2 regions of the Aeromonas jandaei genome follow, and region 1 is predicted to be linked to the other one. Evidence: predicted binding sites of a transcription regulator. Region 1 holds the regulator's gene; the other holds the start of a gene.

What was found. Region 1 encodes NrdR, which represses ribonucleotide reductase genes. Its sites were predicted from a motif close to CACNNTATANNGTG; they were not measured.
Region 2: a site for NrdR is predicted at 3,591-3,604, ahead of nrdA (class 1a ribonucleoside-diphosphate reductase subunit alpha). Genes of this name have one in related genera too.

The regions. Positions count from the first base shown of each region.
Region 1 is NZ_CP149571.1:1,791,725-1,799,645, forward strand. Features, by position in the region: gene torS (TMAO reductase system sensor histidine kinase/response regulator TorS) at 1-396, shown strand, start outside; gene WE862_RS08765 (hypothetical protein) at 446-730, opposite strand; partial or broken gene glyA (serine hydroxymethyltransferase) at 1,055-2,309, shown strand; gene WE862_RS08775 (hypothetical protein) at 2,389-2,865, shown strand; gene nrdR (transcriptional regulator NrdR) at 3,002-3,451, shown strand; partial or broken gene ribD (bifunctional diaminohydroxyphosphoribosylaminopyrimidine deaminase/5-amino-6-(5-phosphoribosylamino)uracil reductase RibD) at 3,756-4,866, shown strand; partial or broken gene WE862_RS08790 (riboflavin synthase) at 4,922-5,574, shown strand; gene ribBA (bifunctional 3,4-dihydroxy-2-butanone-4-phosphate synthase/GTP cyclohydrolase II) at 5,722-6,831, shown strand; gene ribE (6,7-dimethyl-8-ribityllumazine synthase) at 7,031-7,501, shown strand; gene nusB (transcription antitermination factor NusB) at 7,516-7,921, shown strand, end outside.
Region 2 is NZ_CP149571.1:3,002,997-3,010,917, reverse strand. Features, by position in the region: gene gyrA (DNA topoisomerase (ATP-hydrolyzing) subunit A) at 1-1,499, opposite strand, end outside; gene ubiG (bifunctional 2-polyprenyl-6-hydroxyphenol methylase/3-demethylubiquinol 3-O-methyltransferase UbiG) at 1,688-2,404, shown strand; gene WE862_RS14215 (HAD family hydrolase) at 2,404-3,090, shown strand; gene nrdA (class 1a ribonucleoside-diphosphate reductase subunit alpha) at 3,716-5,983, shown strand; gene nrdB (class Ia ribonucleoside-diphosphate reductase subunit beta) at 6,064-7,197, shown strand; gene yfaE (class I ribonucleotide reductase maintenance protein YfaE) at 7,194-7,514, shown strand; partial or broken gene mltA (murein transglycosylase A) at 7,659-7,921, opposite strand, start outside.

The DNA.
Region 1 (7,921 bases):
GATCAGCTATTTCGGCAAGAAGGGGGCTCTATCGAGCCGCAGGTGCAGTTATCAGTAGCCGTGCCCCCAACTAACCAGCCAGAGTGGGCCAATCCGGTGCTGGAAGCCGATCTGCCCCTGCTCGGTATGGCGCGGATCCGCCAGCTGGTCGCGCTGTTTGAGTCGCAAGGGCGGGTGTTGGTAGATAAGTTGGCTCTGGGGGAGGGAAGTGAGCAACGTCAGCTGGCGCACAAGCTAAAGGGGAGTGCGCTGGCGCTGGGGTTGACCGAATTTGCCAGCCACTGTGCGGCTCTTGAGGCGGGAGGCGTTGAGCCTGCGGCAATCAGGGCGCAATTTGACGCGGCGTTGAGCGGGTTGCAGCAGTGGCTGGCGGCCAACAGGGATTCGCCGTTCTGATCCCAGCTGGCTATACAACGTTTAGAGGGGGTGGCCAGCCCCTGCGTCGTTATTCGCTCTCGCGAAAGAGCACCTGCTTGCACTTGGCGCAGACCCATTCGCGGCGATAATCTGCCAGATGTACCAGCCCCACTTCCATCAATTCGTGATGGCCGCAGTGGTGACAGAAGATGATGTCGCCATCGACCGCCTCCGGGTGGATCGCCAGATACTCCATCCTGGTCGGGAGCTCCTCCCACGCGCTGGTGGGGATATGCTTGCGCTGGCTGGTGTAGTAGACCCAGTAAAACAGAAAAAAGATCGCCAGGATCAGAAAGGTGAGCAGATGGTCCATCTTCAATTCCTCCGGTTAGGTGCAGCCCCTCGGATGCATGACTGCAATCAGCTCCATCATGATGAAATTTGTTTCGAATGAAGATGTTACCGGAAGGCTAACGGGATCGTTGTGATCCCCTTCGGGTTTTGCCCAGTCAAAGAGCAGGGTTGAATGAGACTTTTTGAGTCACGATGGCAGGCCGGAGCGGACAGGCACTCCTGATTTTTACAACATAAATTCAACATTTTTTTAGGTGGTTGGACTGTCTCTTTGATCCAGCTCACGTTACAATGCGCGGGCCCACTTCACCTATCGCGCAAACGATTTTCAGGAGAGAAACGGATGTTGAAACGTGACATGACCATCGCCAATTATGATCCGCAATTGTGGCAGGCCATCACAGACGAAACCCGTCGTCAGGAAGAGCATATCGAGCTGATTGCGTCCGAGAACTACACCAGCCCCCGTGTCATGGAAGCCCAGGGCTCCCAGCTGACCAACAAGTACGCCGAAGGTTACCCCTCCAAGCGTTACTACGGTGGTTGCGAGTATGTGGATGTGGTTGAAACCCTGGCTATCGAGCGCGCCAAAGAGCTGTTCGGTGCCACCTACGCCAACGTGCAGCCGCACTCCGGCTCCCAGGCCAACAGCGCCGTCTACATGGCCCTGCTGCAGCCGGGCGACACCGTGCTGGGCATGAACCTGGCCCACGGCGGTCACCTGACCCACGGCTCCCCGGTCAACTTCTCCGGCAAGCTGTACAACATCATCCCCTACGGTATCGATGAGTCCGGCAAGATCGACTACAACGACATGGAGCGTCAGGCTGTCGAGCACAAGCCGAAGATGATGATCGGTGGCTTCTCCGCCTACTCCGGCATCGTTGACTGGGCCCGCATGCGCGAAATCGCCGACAAGGTCGGTGCCTACCTGTTCGTCGACATGGCCCACGTGGCTGGTCTGATTGCCGCTGGCGTCTACCCGAACCCGGTGCCCCACGCTCACGTGGTCACCTCCACCACCCACAAGACCCTGGCCGGTCTCGCGCGGTGGTCTGATCCTCTCCGCCGCTGACGACGAGGAGCTCTACAAGAAGCTCAACTCCGCCGTCTTCCCGGGTGGTCAGGGTGGCCCGCTGATGCACGTCATCGCCGGTAAAGCCGTTGCCTTCAAAGAAGCGCTGGAACCGGAGTTCAAGACCTATCAGGCTCAGGTCGTGAAAAACGCCAAGGCGATGGCTGCCACCTTTATCGAGCGCGGTTACAAGATCGTCTCCGGTGGTACCGACAACCACCTGATGCTGGTTGATCTGATCGGTCGCGAGCTGACCGGTAAGGATGCTGACGCTGCGCTGGGCAAAGCCAACATCACCGTCAACAAGAACTCCGTACCCAACGACCCGCGCTCCCCGTTCGTCACCTCCGGTGTGCGGATCGGTACCCCGGCCATCACCCGCCGCGGTTTCAAGGAAGCCGAGTCCATCGAGCTGACCCACTGGATCTGCGACGTACTGGACAACCACGACAACGATGCCGTGCTGGCCACCGTACGCGAGAAGGTGCTGGATATCTGCCGCCGCTTCCCGGTCTATGGCTGATAAGTCAGACCATCCGGTTTGAGACCAATGCCACCCTCGGGTGGCATTGTTTTTTATGGCGTTGGGCAACAGGGGAGGGATGAGATTGAACCGCGAAGAGAAGATGCAGAGCGAAGAGGCACACTCCTGCGCAGAGCGGGACAAGGCGCTGGAGGCGCAGCTGCGGCTGGCAATCCGCGCCCAGTATCACTTCCGTGACAGTGAGCAGGGGTTGCTGGCATGGGATGTGCGGCGGCTGGTGCGACTGAGCCGTGATCTGCCGCAGCAGGCAGTGGCGTTGAGCGAGATTGCCGAGCTCGATCGCGAGCACTGGTATGGTCATGGCAGCGCCACTCCCACGGTGCGCAGCGTGGTCGAGCACTGCCAGCTCATCATGGCGGCGGATCTCGCCTATCCGATCATTCTCGACAGCGCCGGTCGGGTGATGGATGGCATGCACAGGATCGGCAAGGCGCTGCTGCTGGGCCACAGCCATATCGATGCGGTGCGGTTTATGGTCGATCCTGCCCCCGACTATCAGGATTGCGATCCCGATAGCCTGCCTTATGACGACTGAGCTGCCCTTTGGCGATAACGGCTGGAAAAATCACGCTTTTGCGCTTTTTACCGCGGTTGGATGGCCGTGCTACACTGGCCGACCTAACACCCGCACCTGTTGGCGGGTGCCCCGTTTTGTTAACGCCGGAGGTCAGATGCATTGCCCTTTCTGTAGTGCCGTTGATACCAAGGTGATCGATTCCCGTCTGGTGGCCGAAGGCCATCAGGTGCGCCGCCGTCGCGAATGCCTGCTCTGTCACGAGCGCTTCACCACCTTCGAGATGGCCGAGCTGGTGATGCCGCGGGTCATCAAGTCCAACGGCTCGCGCGAGCCGTTCAACGAGGACAAGCTGCGGGCCGGTATCCTGCGGGCGCTGGAGAAGCGTCCGGTGAGCATGGAGGCCATCGAAAAGGCGGTCAACCACATCAAGTCACGCCTGCGCGCCACCGGCGAGCGGGAAGTTGCCTCCCAGCTGGTGGGTAATCTGGTGATGGATGAGCTCAAGGGATTGGACAAGGTGGCCTATATCCGCTTTGCCTCCGTCTATCGCAGCTTTGAAGATATCCGCGAGTTTGGCGAAGAGATCGCCAAGCTGGAGAAGTAACGGCTGCGAACCCCTCCCGGATCGGAGGGGGCATGACCGGCCGGTGTCGCCACGCTGGCTGCCGGCTGGCAAGTGGACTGTTACGCCAATGAAACATCCAAGCTGAGCGTTGTTTCGCTGGTGAAAAAATTTGAGGGCGTGCGACCGCAACCTGCGAGTCGGCGCCTGCCGTCATGGTGGGAAATGCCATGGCCGATCTGCCCGATGTTGTTGGCGAGAAGCTGGTGAGCGGCAAGAGATAAAAGAACGCAACTCATCAGATTGCTGCACCACACGGGATACGTTGCTGGAAACAGGAGCCCGGATGTTTAGTCAAGATGATTACCAATGGATGAGTCGGGCCCTCGAGCTGGCCCGCCGCGGCCGTTACACCACGGCCCCCAACCCCTGCGTCGGCGCCGTGCTGGTGAAAGATGGCGTGGTGGTTGGCGAAGGGTGGCATCAGAAGGCGGGCGAGCCCCATGCCGAGGTCTACGCCCTGCGCGCCGCCGGTGACAACGCCCGTGGCGCCACCGCCTATGTAACCCTCGAACCCTGCTCTCACCACGGTCGTACTCCCCCCTGCGCCGAAGCGCTGATCAACGCCGGCGTGGCCCGGGTGGTGGCGGCCATGGTTGACCCCAATCCCCTGGTGGGTGGGCGTGGCCTGCGGATGCTATCCGAAGCGGGCATCAAGACAGATTTCGGCCTGCTGGCGAGCGAAGCGGAAGCGCTCAACCCGGGCTTTTTCAAGCGGATGCGGAACCGCCTTCCCGCGGGTGACCGTCAAGCTGGGGGCCAGTCTCGATGGCCGCACCGCCATGGCGAGCGGCGAGAGCCAGTGGATCACCTCCCCGGATGCGCGCCGTGACGTGCAGCGACTGCGGGCCCGCCACGATGCGGTGCTCTCCAGCGCCGAAACCGTGCTGGCCGATGGTGCCTCCCTGACCGTGCGCTGGGACGAGTTACCCCCCTCGGTCAAGGCGAGCTATCCCAAGGAGACCCTGCGCCAGCCGCTGCGAGTCATCGTCGATTCGCAAAACCGGCTCACCCCCGACTTGCCGCTGTTCCAGAGCGAGAGCCCGGTGTTGCTGGCCCGCCACAAGGCGTCCGGCGAGTGGCCCGAGTGGGTGCAGCAGCTGGAGCTGCCGCTGCTGGATGGCAAGCTGGATCTGGTCAGCCTCTTCATGCTGCTGGCCAAACAGAACGTCAACTCGGTACTGGTCGAGGCGGGCCCGCGGCTGTGCGGCGCTCTGCTGGAAAAAGGGCTGGTGGATGAGCTGGTGCTCTATCAGGCGCCCAAACTGATGGGCGACGAGGGACGCGGGCTGTTCCATCTGCCCGGCCTGACCCGGCTGTTCCAGGCGCCCAAGCTCGCCATCAAGGATGTGCGCATGGTGGGGCCAGATATTCGCATTACCGCCAAAATAGCCTGATCTTTCAATGTTCAAGGGGGCATCCGCTGCCCCCATCATCAGCAAGGTGATCTGCATGTTTACCGGAATTATCGAAGCGGTGGGGACCTGGCCGAACTGCGCCGTCAGGGGGAGGATATGGCCCTCACCGTGCACGCCCCGGGCCTGGATTTTAGCGACGTCAAGCTGGGCGACTCCATCGCTACCAACGGCGTCTGCCTCACCGTGGTGGCGCTGAGCGACAAGAGCTATACCGCTGACGTGTCGCTGGAAACCCTCTCCCGTACCGGCTTTGCCGCCGCCAGAGTGGGCGATCGGGTCAACCTCGAGAAGGCGCTGATGCCCACCTCCCGCCTCGGCGGCCATCTGGTCTCCGGCCACGTGGATGGGGTAGGGGAGGTGAAAAGCGTCTCCAGCAGCGGCCGCGCCATCGAGTACTGGATCAAGGCGCCGGGGGAACTCTCCCGCTATATCGCCGAGAAAGGTTCCATTGCGGTGGATGGTATCAGCCTCACCGTCAACGCGGTGCAGGGCGACCTTTTCCGCCTGACGATCGTGCCCCACACCGCCCAGGAGACCACCATCGCCAGCTGGAAGCCGGGTCACAAGGTCAACCTCGAGGTCGATCAGATCGCCCGTTATCTGGAGCGGCTGATGATGGGCAAGAGTCAGGAGAGCAGCGCCTCCACCCTGACTCTGGACAAGCTGGCCAAGGCCGGTTTTCTCTGATGCTCGGGGTGTTGGCCCCGACCAAAACGATTTTCTGTGATCCCGCTCCGATTGAAATGGGGCCATGCGCCCCAATCTAGAGCAGCATATCTCGCATTCCCGTTGAGCCTGCGGGCTCAATCCCCAAATAGACAGATGGAGTAGCCCATGGCGCTGAGCACAACCCAGGAAATCATTGCCGACATCAAGGCTGGCAAGATGGTGATCCTGATGGATGACGAAGACAGGGAGAACGAAGGGGACCTCATCATGGCCGCCTCCTGCGTCCGTCCGGAGGATATCAACTTCATGGCCCGCTACGGCCGTGGCCTCATCTGCCTGACCCTGACCCGGGATCGCTGCAAGCAATTGGCGCTGCCGCTGATGGTGGATCGCAACAATGCCCAGTTCTCCACCGCCTTTACCGTCTCCATCGAGGCGGCAGAAGGGGTGACCACAGGTATCTCCGCCGCTGATCGCGCGGTGACCGTGCAGGCGGCTGTGGCGGCCAATGCCAAGGCGGCCGATCTGGTGCAGCCGGGCCACATCTTCCCGCTGATGGCGCAGGATGGCGGCGTGCTGACCCGTGCCGGTCACACCGAAGCGGGCTGCGATCTGGCCCGTCTGGCCGGTTTCGAGCCTGCCGCCGTCATCGTCGAGATCCTCAACGAAGATGGCACCATGGCGCGCCGTCCGGATCTGGAGGTGTTCGCCGAGGAGCACGGCATCAAGCTTGGTACCATCGCCGACCTTATCGAGTACCGCAACCAGCACGAGACCACGGTCGAGAAGGTGGCCGAGTGCAAGCTGCCGACCGAGTTTGGCGAGTTCGACCTCATCACCTTCCGCGACACCATCGACAATCAGGTGCACTTCGCCCTGAAAAAGGGTGAGGTGCTGGCCGACCAGCCGACGCTGGTTCGCGTCCATCTGCACGATGTGCTGAGCGATCTGCTGCTGACCGACCGCCATGCCGCCCGCAGCTGGCCGCTGCCCAAGTCCATGGCTCGCATTGCCGACGAGGGCGGGGTGCTGGTGATCCTGGGGGCGGAAGCCCATGGTGCCGAGCTGCTGGCCCGGGTCAAGGGTTTTGAAGCCGCCGACAAGGGGTTGGCGCCGGAAGGAGCCAAGTGGCAGGGTACTTCGCGCCGGGTTGGTGTTGGCTCCCAGATCCTCAAGGCCCTTGGCGTGAGCAAGATGCGCCTGTTGAGCTCGCCGAAGAAGTACCATGCCCTCGGCGGTTTCGGTCTGGAAGTGGTTGAATACATAGGCGAATAACCGCTACAGCTGCGGCTTGCAGAGGCCGTTATCCGTCCTCGGCAAGTCGTGGAGTATGCCGGCGCATGACCACGCCGGCCCATTGAATTGGCGATCATGGCCGCTCGTTGCGGCCATGGTTTTTGTCGTGGGTCTGTTGTGCTAGAATGTGCGCACTTTTGACTCCGGCCCTTTTGCTTTCACAGATACAGGATTTCCAATGAAGGTTATCGAAGGAAACATTGCCGCTCCCGAGGCGCGCGTTGCCATTGTCGTTGCCCGTTTCAACAGCTTCATCAACGACAGCCTGGTGAGTGGTGCAGTAGACGTACTGAAGCGTCAAGGTCAAGTGCAGGACAGCAATCTGACTCTGGTGAAAGTACCGGGCGCAGTTGAAATGCCGCTGGTTATCAAGAAGCTGGCCAAGAGCGGCAAATATGACGCCATCGTGGCGGTCGGCACTGTCATCCGTGGCGGCACCTACCACTTCGACTTGGTGGCAAACGAGAACAGCAAAGGCATGGCCCAGGTGATGATGGAGTATGAAATCCCCGTCGCCTTCGGCGTGCTGACTACCGAAAACATTGAACAAGCCATCGAGCGTGCAGGTACCAAGGCGGGTAACAAGGGTGCAGAGGCTGCACTGGCAGCGCTTGAAATGATCAACGTCCTGAAAGAACTGGACGTGTAACGAGGAGAAATGCATTGAAACCGTCTGAGCGCCGTAAAGCCCGTCATTGCGCCACCCAGGCCATCTACCAGTGGCAGATGACCAAGGCCAACGTGGGTGACATCGAAGAGCAGTTCAAGATCGATCAGGACACCAAGGGTGTAGACCTGAACTACTTCCGCGATCTGCTGTTCGGGGTATCGCTCCACTGCAACGAGCTGGACAAGGTCTTCGCACCTTTCCTCTCCCGTCCGCTGGAAGAAGTGGACATGGTGGACAAGGCGATCCTGCGTCTGGCGACCTATGAGCTGACCCGTCGTGATGATGTGCCGCCGCGCGTGGTCATCAACGAAGCGATCGAGCTGGCCAAAGCCTTCGCTGCCGATGACAGCCACAAGTTTGTCAACGGTGTACTGGACAAGGTGATCAAGTCGCTGGACA
Region 2 (7,921 bases), 1.2 Mb from region 1:
TCCATCAGACGAACCGGGCTCGCCAGGATGTGCAGCAGCTCGGCGATGAGATCCAGCAGCTCCTGATACTCTTCCAGGATCTTTTCGTGCTCAAGGCCGGTCAGCTTGTGCAGACGCAGGTCAAGGATGGCCTGTGCCTGCTGCTCGGTCAGGTAGTAGTAACCGTCGCGAATGCCAAACTCGGGCTCCAGCCACTCGGGGCGCGCCGCATCGTCACCGGCTTTTTCCAGCATGGCAGCGACGTTGCCGAGCTCCCAGCCCTTGGCAACCAGGCCCGCTTTCGCGTCAGCCGGGGTGGCACTGTGACGGATCAGTTCGATAACCGGGTCGATGTTGGCCAGCGCAACCGCCAGACCTTCAAGGATGTGCGCCCGATCCCGCGCCTTGCGCAGTTCGAACACGGTCCGGCGGGTCACCACTTCGCGGCGGTGCAGCAGGAACGCATCCAGGATCTCTTTAAGGTTCATCACCTTGGGTTGGTTGTTATCGAGCGCCACCATGTTGATGCCGAACGTGGTCTGCATCTGGGTGTGCTTGTAGAGATTGTTCAGCACAATCTCGCCGGACTCGCCACGCTTGATCTCGATAACGATGCGCATACCGTCCTTGTCGGACTCGTCGCGCAGGGCACTGATGCCCTCGATCTTTTTGTCTTTGACCAGCTCGGCGATCTTCTCGATCAGACGCGCCTTGTTCACCTGATAGGGAATTTCGTGAACGATGATGGTCTCGCGACTGGTCTTCTCGTCCACTTCCACTTCAGCCTTGGCCCGCACATAGATGGAGCCACGACCGGTACGGTACGCCTGCACGATACCGGAACGACCGTTGATAATGCCACCAGTGGGGAAATCCGGGCCGGTGATGTAGGTCATCAGCTCGTCAATGGTGAGGTCGCCGTTTTCGATCAGCGCCAGGCAGCCGTTGACAATCTCGGTGAGGTTGTGAGGCGGAATGTTGGTCGCCATGCCCACCGCAATACCGGAGGAGCCGTTGACCAGCAGATTGGGAACCTTGGTGGGCATGACAGCCGGGATCATCTCGGTGCCGTCATAGTTCGGCACCCAGTCCACGGTCTCTTTGTCCAGATCGGCCAGCAGCTCGTGGGAGATGCGTGCCATCCGCACTTCGGTGTAACGCATGGCCGCGGCGCTGTCGCCATCGACCGAACCGAAGTTGCCCTGACCATCGACCAGCATGTAGCGCATGGAGAAATCCTGCGCCATCCGGACGATGGTGTCATACACAGCGCTATCGCCGTGCGGGTGATATTTACCGATTACGTCACCGACCACACGGGCCGATTTTTTATAGGGCTTGTTCCAGTCGTTCCCCAGCTCGTTCATTGCATACAGAACGCGGCGGTGAACCGGTTTCAAGCCATCACGCACATCCGGCAGAGCTCGTCCTACGATCACGCTCATGGCGTAATCAAGATAGGAACTCTTGAGCTCTTCTTCGATGTTGACCGGCGTGATCTCTCTGGCCAGATCGCTCATAGAAAGCCTTAATCCCTAATTAGTTGTTCTTTGGCTTAAACAGCGCGACATGGTAACACACCAAGGCGGATTCCTTAAGCCACAAATCGGGCTGGTTTGACAAAGTCCGTCCGTTATAATGCCCGCCAGGACAATAGATTGCGCGCGAGTCACCCGCTCTGCGCGCCCTGCCACAGGATCTTCGATAAATGAACAGTGACGCCAATGTCGACCTGACCGAAATCGCCAAATTTGAAGCCATCGCCTCTCGCTGGTGGGACATGGAGGGCGAGTTCAAGCCCCTGCACCAGATCAATCCGGTGCGCCTTGACTGGATAACCAACAAGAGCGGCGGCCTGTTTGGCAAGCGCGTGCTCGACATCGGCTGCGGCGGCGGCATCCTCGCCGAGAGCATGGCGCGCCGCGGGGCACAGGTGACCGGTATCGACATGGGTAAGGAGCCCCTTGGCGTCGCCCGCCTGCACGCCCTGGAGCAGGGGGTCGAGCTCGAGTACCGCCAGATCACTGCCGAAGCACACGCTGAAGAAGCACCTGGCCAGTATGACGTGGTCACCTGCATGGAGATGCTCGAGCACGTACCTGATCCTGCCTCGGTACTGCGCGCCATCGCGACCCTGGTACGCCCGGGTGGCCGGGTGTTCGTCTCCACCATCAATCGCAATCCCAAATCCTATCTGATGATGATACTCGGCGCCGAGTACCTGATGAAGATGGTGCCCAAGGGGACTCACGACCATAAAAAGTTCATCATGCCCGCCGAACTGTGTCGCATGGGTGAAGCCGCAGGCCTGTTGGTGCGCGACATGAGCGGCGTCCACTATGCGCCACTCTCCAACAGCTTCCGGCTCGGTCGCAACGTCGACGTCAACTATATGGTGGAGTTCATCCGCCCGGAGCACGGCTGATGAGTACCTCACACCCGCAGCCCCTTGGCTGCGTGCTGTTCGATCTGGACGGCACCCTGCTCGACACGGCGCCGGATCTGGGCGCCGCCGTCAATCACGTGCTGATAAGCGAAGGCTTTGCGCCGCTTTCTGACGAGATCATCCGCCAGACCACCTCCCACGGCGCCCTCGGGCTGCTCAGGGCGGGGCTCGGCGATGATCTGCTGGAAGAGCTGGGTGCCACCCGCCTGCGCAATGCCCTGCTCGACTACTACGCAGCCAATCTCTGCGTTGGCACCCGCCCCTATGAGGGGATGGTGGATCTAATCGAGTGGCTCGACGAGAAGCAGCTGCCCTGGGGCATCGTCACCAACAAGCCGGCCTTTCTCACCGAGCCGCTGCTGGCGGCGCTGCCAGCGCTCGCCAGCTGCGGCGTCACCGTCAGCGCCGATACCCTGCCGGTTCGCAAGCCCGACCCTGCCCCCATGTATTTTGCCTGCGAGAAGCTGGGGGTCGAAGCGAGCCACTGCCTCTATGTGGGGGATCATGTGCGCGACATCGAAGCGGGCCGCAACGCCGGCATGCGCACTGCGGTTGCTGGCTGGGGCTATCTCAACGATAACGAGAATCCCGCAGAGTGGGGCGCCGACCTGCACTTTGATACCGTGCAGGCGCTGCATCACTGGCTGCGCTACGAGCTGGGCTGAAGCTGCCAGTCGTAACGTCGCAAGATTGGGGCATCAGGGGTTGATGCCCTTTTTTACGACCCTCTCCTGTCCCCGACAGCTAACGAGAAGAGAGCGTAGGTGGATCACCAAGGCAACTTTAACCGTCGTAAAGAGTCCATATGACAACCTTGCTCCCGTTTCACTGAGGCAACTGTCAGCAAGCAGACCGAGAAAGTGCGCTTCACATTTTGCAGTGACAACCGAGCGCTGGACAGCTTTTGTCCCTTGTTGGGCAAGGGATAATCAGCAGGCGTTTGCTAGTAAAAAGGCCCCCTTTTCGCAAGCAAAAAAAGTTATTTAAATTTTCCATCTTCGATCGTGAGGCTTGCATTTGACGAAGCGGACGAATGAAAACCCGCTCACTGTGAGCAACCACTAACAGAGACAACAACACCCACAATTTATCCACAGCAAGCCAGTTATCCACACATTGCAATGCGCAGTCGACCTCACTATCTTGTAGCTCGATATCAAAATAACACTATATCTTGTGATTCATCGCACAATAGTTACCCAACAACTGCACCGGCCCGTCCTCCTGTGACCGCCAGCAGCCGGGTGGCGTGCGATGGTTTTTCGGGAATCAACTAAAGGTCATCAGCCAATGAACTTGTTTGTGACGAAGCGTAACGGACACAAAGAACCCATCGATCTGGATAAAATTCACCGCGTGCTGGACTGGGCCGCCGAGGGTCTCGACAACGTGTCGGTCTCCCAGGTAGAGCTCAAGTCCCACATCCAGTTCTATGACGGTATCCGTACCGCCGACATTCACGAAACCATCATCAAGGCAACGGCTGACCTCATCTCCGAGCAGACCCCGGACTACCAGTACATGGCTGCCCGTCTGGCCATCTTCCACCTGCGCAAGAAGGCCTACGGCCAGTTCGAACCGCCCCACCTCTACCAGCACGTGGCTCGTCTGGTCGACATGGGCAAGTACGACAAACACCTGCTGGAAGATTACACCCAGGCCGAATTCGAAGAGCTGAACGCGCACATGGATCACTGGCGCGACATGAACTTCTCCTACGCGGCGGTCAAGCAGCTGGAAGGCAAGTATCTGGTACAAAACCGCGTCACCGGCGAGATCTACGAGAGCCCGCAGTTCCTCTACATCCTGGTAGCGGCCTGCCTCTTCTCCAAGTATCCGAAAGATACCCGTCTGGACTACATCAAGCGCTTCTATGATGCGATCTCGACCTTCAAGATCTCCCTGCCGACCCCGATCATGAGCGGCGTGCGCACCCCAACCCGTCAGTTCAGCTCCTGCGTACTGATCGAGTGCGACGACAGCCTGGACTCCATCAACGCCACCGCCAGCTCCATCGTGCGTTACGTCTCCCAGCGCGCCGGTATCGGCATCAACGCTGGTCGCATCCGCGGTCTGGGCAGCCCGATCCGTGGCGGCGAAGCGTTCCACACCGGTTGCATCCCCTTCTACAAATACTTCCAGACTGCCGTGAAGTGCTGCTCTCAGGGCGGCGTGCGCGGCGGTGCGGCCACCCTGTTCTATCCGCTGTGGCACACCGAAGTGGAAAGCCTGCTGGTACTGAAGAACAACCGCGGCGTCGAAGAGAACCGTGTCCGTCACATGGACTACGGCGTGCAGATCAACAAGCTGATGTATCAGCGCCTCATCAAGGGCGGTGACATCACCCTGTTCTCCCCGTCCGATGCGCCGGGCCTGTACGATGCCTTCTTTGCCGATCAGGACAAGTTTGAAGAGCTCTACGTCAAGTACGAGCAGGATCCGGCCATTCGCAAGAAGACCCTCAAGGCAGTCGATCTCTTCTCCCTGATGATGCAGGAGCGTGCCGGTACCGGTCGCATCTACATCCAGAACGTCGATCACTGCAACACCCACAGCCCGTTTGATCCGAGCGTGGCGCCGGTACGCCAGTCCAACCTCTGCCTCGAGATTGCGCTGCCGACCAAGCCGCTCAACAACATCGACGACGAGAACGGCGAGATCGCCCTGTGCACCCTCTCCGCCTTCAACCTGGGTGCCATCGACAAGCTGGAAGATCTGGAAGAGATGGCCGATCTGGCCGTGCGTGCCCTCGATGCCCTGCTCGACTATCAGGACTACCCGATTGCCGCCGCCAAGCGTGGCAGCATGGGTCGTCGCACTCTGGGGATCGGCGTCATCAACTACGCCTACTACCTGGCCAAGAACGGTGCCCGTTACTCTGATGGCTCCGGTCTGGCGCTGACTCACCGCACCTTCGAGGCGATCCAGTACTATCTGCTGAAAGCCTCCGTGCAGCTGGCCCGCGAATTCGGCCCCTGCCCGCTGTTTGGCGAGACCACCTATGCCCAGGGCATTCTGCCGATCGACACCTACAAGAAGGATCTGGATGCGCTGTGCAACGAGCAGCTGCATCTGGATTGGGAAAGCCTGCGCGAAGAGATCAAATCCGTGGGTTTGCGCAACTCCACCCTGACCGCCCTGATGCCGAGCGAGACCTCCAGCCAGATCTCCAACGCCACCAACGGTATCGAGCCGCCGCGTGGTCTGGTGTCGGTCAAGGCCTCCAAGGACGGCATTCTCAAACAGGTGGTGCCCGAGTATGATCGCCTGAAAGATCAATACGAACTGCTCTGGAAGCAACCGAGCGTCGACGGCTACCTGCAGCTGGTCGGTATCATGCAGAAGTTTGTGGATCAGGCGATCTCCGCCAACACCAACTACGACCCGGCCCGTTTCGAAGGCAACAAGGTGCCGATGAAGCAGCTGCTGAAGGACTTGCTGACCGCCTACAAATACGGCCTCAAGACCCTCTACTATCACAACACCCGTGATGGTGCGGACGATGCCCAGACCGATCTGCAAGATGACGGTTGCGCTGGCGGGGCTTGCAAAATCTAAGTCACGGCAAGATCTGATAACCGGGCGGGAGCGACAAGCTCCCGCTCTCCTGTTTTCTCCATACAGACATTCTGGTAACCATGGCCTATTCAACTTTCTGCCAAACCCAAAACGACCAGCTCAAAGAGCCGATGTTTTTTGGCCAATCGGTCAACGTAGCCCGTTATGACCAGCAAAAGCACGAAGTGTTCGAGCGGCTGATCGAAAAACAACTCTCCTTCTTCTGGCGCCCGGAAGAGGTGGATGTCTCCCGTGATCGCATCGACTATCAGGCCCTGCCGCCCCACGAGCAGCACATCTTCATCTCCAACCTGAAGTACCAGACTCTGCTGGACTCCATTCAGGGTCGCAGCCCCAACGTGGCGCTGCTGCCGCTGGTCTCCATTCCGGAGCTGGAAACCTGGATCGAGACCTGGGCGTTCTCCGAGACCATCCACTCTCGCTCCTACACCCATATCATCCGCAACATCGTCAACACCCCCGCCCAGGTGTTCGACGACATCGTGACCAACGAGCAGATCCTCAAGCGCGCCGGCTCCATCAGCCACTTCTACGACGACCTGATCGAAGCGACCGCCCTCTACAACCTGCACGGTGAAGGAACCCACACCGTTGCTGGCCGCGAGGTAACCATCACCTTGCGTGAGCTGAAGAAGAAGCTCTATCTCTGCCTGATGAGCGTCAACGCGCTGGAAGCGATCCGCTTCTACGTCAGCTTCGCCTGCTCCTTTGCCTTCGCCGAGCGCGAGCTGATGGAGGGCAACGCCAAGATCATCAAGATGATCGCCCGCGATGAGGCACTCCACCTGACCGGTACCCAGCACATGCTGAACCTGATGCGCAGCGGTCAGGACGACCCCGAGATGGCCGAGATCGCCGCCGAGTGCGAACAGGCCTGCTTCGAGCTGTTCAAAGAAGCCGCCATTCAGGAGAAAGAGTGGGCCGAGTACCTGTTCCAGGGCGGCTCCATGATCGGCCTGAACAAGGACATCCTCTGCCAGTACGTGGAGTACATCACCAACCTGCGGATGGCCGCCGTCGGTCTGCAACCAGCCTTTGCCGGCACCAAGCAGAACCCGATCCCCTGGATCAACACCTGGCTCTCCTCCGACAACGTGCAGGTCGCCCCGCAAGAGGTAGAGGTAAGCTCCTATCTGGTGGGTCAGATCGACAGCGAAGTGAATGCTGAAGACCTGGGTGATTTCGAGCTGTGAGTGACGCCTTCCGCACGCTGACCCCTGCCCCGCACTCGCCTGCCGAACAGCAGGCGGTTCAGGCACCACGGGTACATACCCGGGATGGCGTGCTGCACGCTCATCCCGGCGAAAGCGTGCTGGAAACCCTGGAACGCCACGGCCATCGGGTCGAGTTCCAGTGCCGCAGCGGCTATTGCGGTGCCTGCCGCACCCCGCTCATCGCGGGCAAGGTGCACTATCCCAATGTGCCGCTCGCCTTTGTCTCCCAAGGGGAGTGTCTCCCCTGCTGCTGCAAGCCGGTCGGCGCCATCAAGCTGGATATTCAGAAACGCTGATCCCGTTTGCCGCACCTCGTGCACGCAGCCAAAGAGACCAAAACAAAAAGCCGCCGGATTGCTCCGGCGGCTTTTTTAGATCCATCTCGATGCCTAATCGATACCTAAGTGGGCTGCTGGCTGCTCAACCTGCCAGCACTGACATTACAACCAGGGCGCGGCAGTCGGCCCGTGGTGCAGACCCAGCTTCCAGACCCGGCCGAAGTGCTTGTAGTGACCCGCTGCGACACCGGCCTTCTCGCCCATGCCGTGATAAAGGTCGAGGTGGCCCTTCTTCACCGCGCCGCCCACATCCAGCGCAATCAACAGCCGCAGCTGGTGTTTGCCGGTTCAGTTGCCCTCTTTGTCGAGCAACGGCACTTCGGCGAGGATCGGGGTGCCCATCGGCAGCAGGGTCTTGTCGGCAG